One region of the Colwellia sp. MB3u-55 genome, then DNA from elsewhere that is predicted to be linked to it. Evidence: predicted binding sites of a transcription regulator. Region 1 holds the regulator's gene; the other holds the start of a gene.
The links. The regulator FNR, encoded in region 1, switches genes on or off when oxygen is low (the NO sensors DNR and NnrR bind a similar motif). The targets are predictions, from matches to a motif close to TTGATCTAGATCAA.
Positions count from the first base shown of each region.

Region 1 (4,339 bases):
AGGTGCTGGTATTCAGGGGAAAGTGAACGGTCAATACTTTCAAATGGGTAAGCCTAATTGGTTACTTAGCGAAACAAAGATGTTGGCAGAATTTGCGACGGCTTCTTGCCTATTGATAACAGACAACCAATTAGTCGCTGCTTTTTATTTAAGCGATGAAATTCGTAATGATGCCCAAACGCTGTTAGATGACTTAAAGAAAAGTAATCTTTATACCATCATGCTATCGGGTGATAACCCTGCTGGCTGTGAAAAAGTTCAGGCATTATTACATTTAGACGAGTTACATAGTACTTTGACTGCGGCTAATAAGATGGAGATAATAAAAAATCAGCCTAAAAACTCAACCGTTGCTATGGTAGGCGATGGTGTCAATGATACCCCAGTATTTGGCGCAGCCCATGTCTCGATTGCTATGGGTAGTGGCACAGATATAGCTAAAAGCGGTGCAGATGTTATCTTACTCAATAATCGTTTAAAGTCGATAACAACATTAAGACAGGTTGCCAACAAAACTCGTCGCATTATTTGGCAAAATTATTTTTGGGCATTCGGTTATAATGCTATCGTATTGCCGCTTGCTGTTTCAGGCTACATTACCCCCTATATAGCGGTTATAGGTATGTCTGCTAGTTCGATATTGGTTATCACTAACTCATTACGTTTATTGAAAAAGTAAACGAAAACTTATAATAGAGCATAAAAACCATGAGCATTATTTATATTTTGATCCCCATAGCGATAATACTAACCTCTATCGCTATTTATTTGTTTTTCTGGGCAGTAAAGACTGAGCAGTTTGATGATTTAGAGAAACAAGGGATGAGTATCTTGTTTGATGAAGATGAAAATATTACCACAAAAAAGACCACTGAAACCCATAGCGAAAATACAGCTAAAAATGATACGGGTAGTAAATAATAACCATGTTGAGTATTGATTATTTATCAGCATTCATCATCGGCTTGTTAGGTTCGGGACATTGTATCGGTATGTGTGGTGGCATAACAACGATGTTAACATCTGCTATATCGCCGCAACAACAAGGCTGCGATAAATTTAAGCTGGTCGGTGCATATAATGTTGGCCGAATTTTTTCTTATAGCTTAATTGGAGCAATAGTTGGATTTAGTAGTTCTATTGCCATCAAAAACATTGGCGTTCCATTAGGTTTTTTTCGGTTATTTGCAGCTGTATTTTTAATTTTATTAGGCTTGTATTTAGGCCAATGGTTAATGTGGTTATCAAAAGTTGAAAAAATAGGTAAGTTCCTTTGGCGCTATCTATCTCCGTTAAGTAAAAAGTTTATTCCCATTAATAATGCTAAACAAGCGCTAGCATTAGGAGCAATTTGGGGATGGTTACCCTGTGGTTTAGTCTACTCAACATTAACTTGGTCCTTAGCCAGTGGAAGTGCTCTTAGTGGCGCTCTAATAATGACCAGTTTTGGTTTAGGTACTTTACCAGCCTTGTTAAGTCTTTCACTTGGCTCTTTTGGTATAAAGTCGTTGTTAACTAATACGAAATTCAAGAAAATAATGGCGCTAATGATAATTACATATGGTATATACAGTTTAATGTTTGCATATCAGCAATTGTTTTAATATGATCGATAAATTAGGGATAAATCATTTAGGTTAATATGTATAAAAAGCCATGTTCTACATCTCAACATATCCATTGTCAAAACTGTAGTATCAGCGAGCTGTGTTTACCTTTCTCTTTAAATGATAAAGAACTTGATACACTAGACAGTATTATTGACCGTAAACGCCCTATCCATAAAGGCGAACAAATTTTCCAAGATGGCGATAAAATGCAAGCTTTATACGCTATTCGCTCTGGAACATTCAAAACATTTACAGTAAATGAACAAGGTGAAGAACAAATTACCGGTTTTCATTTAGCGGGTGATTTATTAGGTTTTGATGCTATTGCTGAGTCAGAGCACCCTAGTTTTGCAAAAGCCTTAGAAACATCTATGGTCTGTGAGATACCTTACAATACTTTAGATTCATTATCGAATACGATGCCTAAGCTAAAAAAACAAATTCTTCGCATGATGAGTTCCGAGATCCGCGCCGATCAAGAAATGCTAACGCTACTTAACCGCAAAAATGCTGAGCAACGCTTAGCGACTTTTATTTCAACCTTAGCTAGTCGCTATCATGCACGCGGTATGTCACTGACAGATTTTCGCCTAACGATGACGCGCAGTGACATTGGTAATTATATTGGTTTAACGGTTGAAACCATCAGTAGGTTGTTAAATCGTTTCCAAAAAAATGAATTAATCACAGTAGATGGAAAGCTCATTACAATACTTGATATGGTTAAACTTAACGAGTGTGCTTCGCTGTAGTTTATCGCTTTTTTAAATAATTATAGATAAATGCTTAACATTAAAGATGTTAAGCATTTTTTTTATTGAAATATTATGATTTAAAGCAAATAATATCTATTAATTATGGTCTATTATTAATATTATTTAATAAGTAGGGAGTAAATATTATGGATAAGTATAAAAAAATATTAGCCGTTATTGATCCAACCACTGAAAATCAAAAAGCGTTGAAACGTGCGATTGAATTAGCACGACATAGTGGCGGACAGATTACTGCATTTTTAACTATTTATGATTTATCTTATGAAATGACCACCATGCTTTCTGGTGAAGAGCGAGAAGCAATGCGTCAATCGGTTATTAATGATCGTAAACTATGGTTAGACGAAAAGATTGCAGAAACTGATCACGAAGACATAACCATAGATACCTGTATTATTTGGCATAATCGTCCATTTGAAAAGATCATCAAAAAAGTACTGACTGAAAACTTCGATATTGTCATCAAAGGCACCCATCAACATGACAAGCTAAAGTCGGTGATTTTTACACCAACAGATTGGCATATCTTAAGGAAATGTCCCTGCCCAGTATTACTGGTTAAAGACCATAGTTGGCCAAGTAATGGTAATTTACTTACCGCACTCAATATTGGTAGCGATGATGATGAGCACAAAGCGCTCAATAATAAGTTAACCCAAGAATCAATAGTGTTTTCTTCACTTATTAAAGCCAATGTACACTTAGTGAATTCTTATCCGGGTACACCAGTAAATATTGCCATTGAAATTCCAGAGTTTAACGCCTCTGAATATAACGACACGATGTTTAATCATCACAAAAGTGCGATGAAAGACCATGCTAATAGCTTTAATATTCCACTCAAAAATACCCATGTTAAAGAAGGTTTACCTGAAGATGTTATTCAAAGTATTTCTAAGCACATTGATGCTGAATTAGTCGTGTTAGGCACTATAGGTCGAACAGGGATTTCAGCAGCACTTATCGGTAATACTGCAGAGCATGTCATTGACCGCCTTAACTGTGATGTTTTAGCGATAAAACCTGATGGTTACCTCTCTCCACTAGCTTAATATTGAAATATGTAAATATCCATTAAAAAGCCGAGGGTTTTCTTGGCTTTTTGCTATACTACGCGCCGTAAAATTCATACTTTTTTATTTTAAATATCTCTAGGGAACACTATGAGCGCTCAATCAGCGACACCAATAACATCTTTAACACCCAGCCAAAAAATACAGCTGAGTAAACTTGAGAAGCGCTTAAGACGACATGTTGGCCAAGCTATCGCGCAATATAATATGATAGAAGATGGCGATAAAATAATGGTGTGCGTATCAGGTGGTAAAGACAGTTACGCCCTACTGGCTATTTTAATGTTGTTAAAAGAATCAGCGCCTATTCATTTTGATATTGTTGCCGTTAATCTTGATCAAAAACAACCCGGTTTTCCTGAACATATCCTTCCCGAATACTTAGAAGCTTTAGGTGTTGAATATAAAATTGCGCAAGAAGATACCTACTCCATTGTTAAAGATAAAATACCTGAGGGGAAAACCACCTGCAGTTTATGCTCTCGTTTACGCAGAGCTATTTTGTACAAGGTCGCTGCAGAAATAGGCGCAACTAAAATTGCACTAGGCCATCATCGTGATGATATGGTTGAAACACTAATGCTAAATATGTTTTATGGCGGTAAATTAAAATCGATGCCAGCAAAATTGGTCTCTGATAATGGTGAGCATGTTGTTATTCGACCGTTAGCTTTTTGTAAAGAAGCAGAACTCATCCAATATGCACAACTAAAAGCGTTCCCAATTATTCCATGTAATTTATGTGGCTCTCAACCTAATTTACAACGCCAAAACATTAAGAAAATGCTACAGGACTGGAATGTTAATCATCCGGGACGAATTGAATCTATGTTTACTGCTATTCGCAATGTGGTTCCATCACATTTGTGTGACAGTGAAC
Region 1 covers NZ_JACGUS010000072.1:38,458-42,796, reverse strand. The annotation lists gene H4J66_RS03510 (heavy metal translocating P-type ATPase) at 1-679, shown strand, start outside; gene ccoS (cbb3-type cytochrome oxidase assembly protein CcoS) at 709-921, shown strand; gene H4J66_RS03500 (sulfite exporter TauE/SafE family protein) at 927-1,604, shown strand; gene fnr (fumarate/nitrate reduction transcriptional regulator Fnr) at 1,643-2,362, shown strand; gene uspE (universal stress protein UspE) at 2,512-3,438, shown strand; gene ttcA (tRNA 2-thiocytidine(32) synthetase TtcA) at 3,550-4,339, shown strand, end outside.

Region 2 (4,339 bases), on a different contig from region 1:
TCACGAATAACTTCGCCACGGATCACGTCATCTGTTGATAAAATAACCCCTTTCACTTGCGCGTTTTTTCTAGTATCTATCGCTTTATAATAGGCTTGCAATTCTTTAATATTTTGGCTGAAAGAAGTACCGATATTACTAATAGAAGAAACACCTAATCCTAATAAGTCACAACCACCCTTAGTGGTATAACCTTGGAAATTACGGTGCAGGGAACCCTCTTTTTGTGCAATAGCAAGTTCGTCATTAGGTTTAGCAAAGTGATCCATACCAATGAAATCGTAGCCAAAGTCACAAAGTTTTTCGATGGCAAGTTTCATTAAGGCAAATTTTTCTTGCACGCTGGGTAACCATTCGTCACGTAATTTACGTTGGGCAGCAAATCGATTTGGAATATGTGCATAGCTAAACAATGAAATACGGTCGACATCCATCTCATGAGCTTTGTTAAGCGTTTTTGTAAAGGTTTCTATCGTCTGGTGAGGCAAACCATAGATCAAGTCGATATTAATTGATTTGAAGCCCACTGCCTTTGCATGGGCAATAAAGTCGCTAATAAATTCGGTTGATTGCACACGATTAATTGTTTCTTGTACTGTTTTGTCAATGTCTTGTACGCCAATACTTAGACGATTAAAACCTAAATCAAAGAGGTGTTCAGCAAGGTTCATTTCAATTTCACGCGGATCAATTTCTATACTCATTTCTACATGTTCAGCAAAAGTGAATTTTTCTTTTAATAAAGAGACTAATTTTGTGATTTGGATATGGGTTAAAAAGCTGGGTGTTCCACCACCCCAATGGAGCTGTTTAACCGTATAGTCAGTAAATAATTCAGCTCGTGCACTAATTTCTTCCGACAAAAACTCTAAGTAGGTATCGGCCTTGTTACGGTGGCGGGCAATAACTTTATTACAGCCACAGTAGTAGCAAAGGCTATGGCAAAAGGGAATATGTACATACAAGGACAATTCACGGTTGGGTGAATCTTTCACTGCTTGGACGAAATCTTGTGCATAAAATTCATCATGAAATTCTAATGCCGTTGGATAAGAGGTATATCTAGGTCCACTGGTATTATATTTAGCCAGTAATTTAGGGTCAAAAAATTGATTTGCTTGCATGGTTGGTTACCGAGTTAGCCATTACTTATATACGCGTTATCAATCAAAATATAGGTTGAATGGTAACGGGTATATGCTAAGTAACAGTTTAACAATGCAAACATTAATGATATTGATCGAGCGCAATAAAGCGTTATTAACTTGGTATAAAAATTAACTTGCTAGGGCACTCATACGTTCTTGGGCATATTGATGCAAAGAGGTAACGTCAATTTTTATCTGTGCGGATAAATCGCTCTCTGCTTTCATACGTTCAAAATCAAGTTTCATACGCTCATTTTTGGCAAGTTTCTTTCTTGCATCAAGAATAGGCATATGTTTAATTTTATCATAAAGTTCAAAGACTGCAGGAAACTCTGCTGACAAACCACTACTCAACTTTAAAGAGTCGAGCAATACACTCAATCGCCAACAACCCTCAGCGATATCACACTGCTCTTCTTTCATTGCGTGGGCAATAATCACGACACTACTAAGGATCTTAGAATCGTGTTTTGCTAAGGCAATTTTTTTATCTTGCTCTGCCTGTTTTATTTTAGCCGTTTGTGCCTTTAGCTGGCTTAATAATTTCACCGCATAAAAAACAAGCGCTGCAATAATCATTACTCCGCCAACTACTACATAAATCCAAGGGGTTGAAAACATGATAAAGCCTTATTCGAATTTTGACAGGTCACTGTTGTCAAATTTATCCCAAAGATCATCACCAGATTTTGCTGTGCTTGTCGTTTCAGGTGATTCGTCGTCGTCATCTTCATCTTCTATGCCGAGTATCTCACGTAGTTGTTGATGACGTTCCATTTTTTCATTGAAATAATCAACATCTTCGTTACTTAGCGAAATATCTTCATCTTGCTGGGCAAGGATACTTTGCAAACGGCTATCTTCTTCAATAGCGAATAGCTCTTGTTGCAATGAGGTATCAGCTTCAACAACACGAATAGCAGCAATTGGAGAGTTATCTGCTTTTACTTTGTTTTTGGCTTTAAAAGGTTGCACTGCCGCTGTTACCGGTCCGCCAAGATCTATTAGTTTTTTACTACCAATACGCGGATCTTTCTTTTCTGTAGGTAAGTGAGATTCTTTACCTGCATCAAAAGCTTCTTTTTGTCGGTTGCCGGCTTGCTTTCCTGTTTTCTTCTTTGGTTTTCTATCAACAGGAACTAGGGCTTTTTTCTTATCATCTTTTACTGCGCCGATAGGACCATTGCCTTGTTTTCTAGATTTTTTGGTACGAGACATAAAATAATTTCGTTTTTAAATTCAATGGTTCTATTTTACGTTATATTGTGGGAAACAGCGATAGTGTTTTTCATGATTAATTTTCAGGCATAAAAAAACGATGAACAAGTCATCGTTTTCATCAAACTTTAATTGGTTATCCTAACCTATTAGCAATTCCGTTTATAAGCTTTAACGTATTATTATTTTTTATGTTGCGTTAAATACTCGGTTCTTTTTTATCGGTCATCCTGACACTTTATTGGGTTGTCCTTATCGGTCTATTGACCTAAATATTAACAATCATCCTAATCTTAACTTAATCATCCGTATTCTTTTAAAGTAACCACTCATAAGAGAAGGTTAAGGCTTTCCGTGCAATTCAATCCATATTGTTATTTGGCTACAAAGTAGCTAGGCAATACTTTACCTTAGTTTATAAATGTCGCAAGTTATAAATATACATTTATTTACAATTCATGGGATAAAAAAGATTAACTTGTTGTTTTTAAAGTCTATTAATTTAATTAAAAGTTATTGAATGGTAAGAATATGTTTTCTCTATGGTTAGTGTCTTACATTAATAATCACAAATGGAGTACATTGTTGCGCTCGCTTTATATACGAAATCCTTCGTTTTATGTACTAATGTCCTATCTTGTCTAGTTTATGAGAGAAGTTTGTTGTGATTTTTAGGTTATACCGTGTTCGCAATAAACTAAGCTAAATAGAAATAATAGCTTAGTTTTATTTATTGGATATCGTTTGAGCATTAATGATTAATGATTAATGAGGGATAAAATAGTTTTATTCGTGTAACCAGGCCGCGTGTTTTGGTGCAACTTTAGTAACAGCCCACTCTTCAATCATTAAAGGTGCAACCCTTTTTAATTCTTTCATTTGTTCAACCGTACCGGTATTCGCTGCTAATTCTAAGCGATGACCACTCGGGTCAAAGAAATAAATTGATTTGAATACACCATGATGAACTGGGCCTAATACATCAACACCTTTACTTTGTAACTCTTCCTTTGCGGCGACAAGTGCATCAACATCTTCAACTTCTAATGCGATGTGCTGTACCCATGTTGGTGTGTTTTCATCTCGGCCCATGGTTGGAGAATTAGGAATTTCAAAAAAGGCTAAAACATTACCCATGCCCGCGTCTAAAAATATGTGCATATAAGGGTCTGGTGCCTTAGTCGACGGTACCTCATTTTCAGCGATGGCTACCGTTAGCTCCATGTTCAAATGTTCTTTGTACCAATCAACAGTAACTTTTGCATCAGTACAACGATAAGCGACGTGGTGAATTCGTTTCATTTTGATCATTTTAAACCCTTAATATTCTAGTTTTGAAAGCAATAAGGTTATTTTTGCACAAAGTAACTTTTGTTACTAGTTTGTGGTTTTTTAATTACACTAGCGTTTTACTTTTTTGTGGCAAAAAATTTACAGTAGATTTTTACAGCGCCATTTTTTGCTGAGCGTGCTGTCCACTTCAGTAATAGCGATGGCGGCCAGTGGTGAATCAAGAAAAACAATGTGACCGGTCATTAATTGATCATCACGAAAGTAGTGGCAGGTAAGCTCAGTATTTTCTGGTAAATGATCAGCCAGTTGCTGCAAAGATTTTTCAGTGACTTTTATATTATGTACGGCAAGTAAAATATCGTTAACTGCCAAGCCAGCTTCAGCTGCAGGAGAGTTTTCAATAACCTGAGTAATCTTCACGCCTAGAGGTAACGCGCTATATTGTGCACCGATATAAGGAGAATAGGCTTTATTGTCAGTAGTCTCTAAGCTATTAAGTTTCTGAAACTTTTGAGCAGTAAAGGCAATACCTACTTGCTTAAGTAATGGTGCTAACTCAATACGTTGAGCACTGTTAAGTAAGGCTTGAAAAGCCACTGTAATATCGTCATTACAGAGAATATTGGCAATGTTTATAAAGTCTTCCTCACGGGTACCAATATTTGTTCTACCGAAATGTA
Region 2 covers NZ_JACGUS010000114.1:169,231-173,569, reverse strand. The annotation lists gene hemN (oxygen-independent coproporphyrinogen III oxidase) at 1-1,124, opposite strand, end outside; gene H4J66_RS10785 (DUF2489 domain-containing protein) at 1,278-1,769, opposite strand; gene yihI (Der GTPase-activating protein YihI) at 1,779-2,366, opposite strand; gene H4J66_RS10775 (VOC family protein) at 3,153-3,677, opposite strand; gene H4J66_RS10770 (M61 family metallopeptidase) at 3,798-4,339, opposite strand, start outside.
Region 2: hemN (oxygen-independent coproporphyrinogen III oxidase) is a predicted target of FNR. The motif match lies at 1,237-1,250, and genes of this name have one in related genera.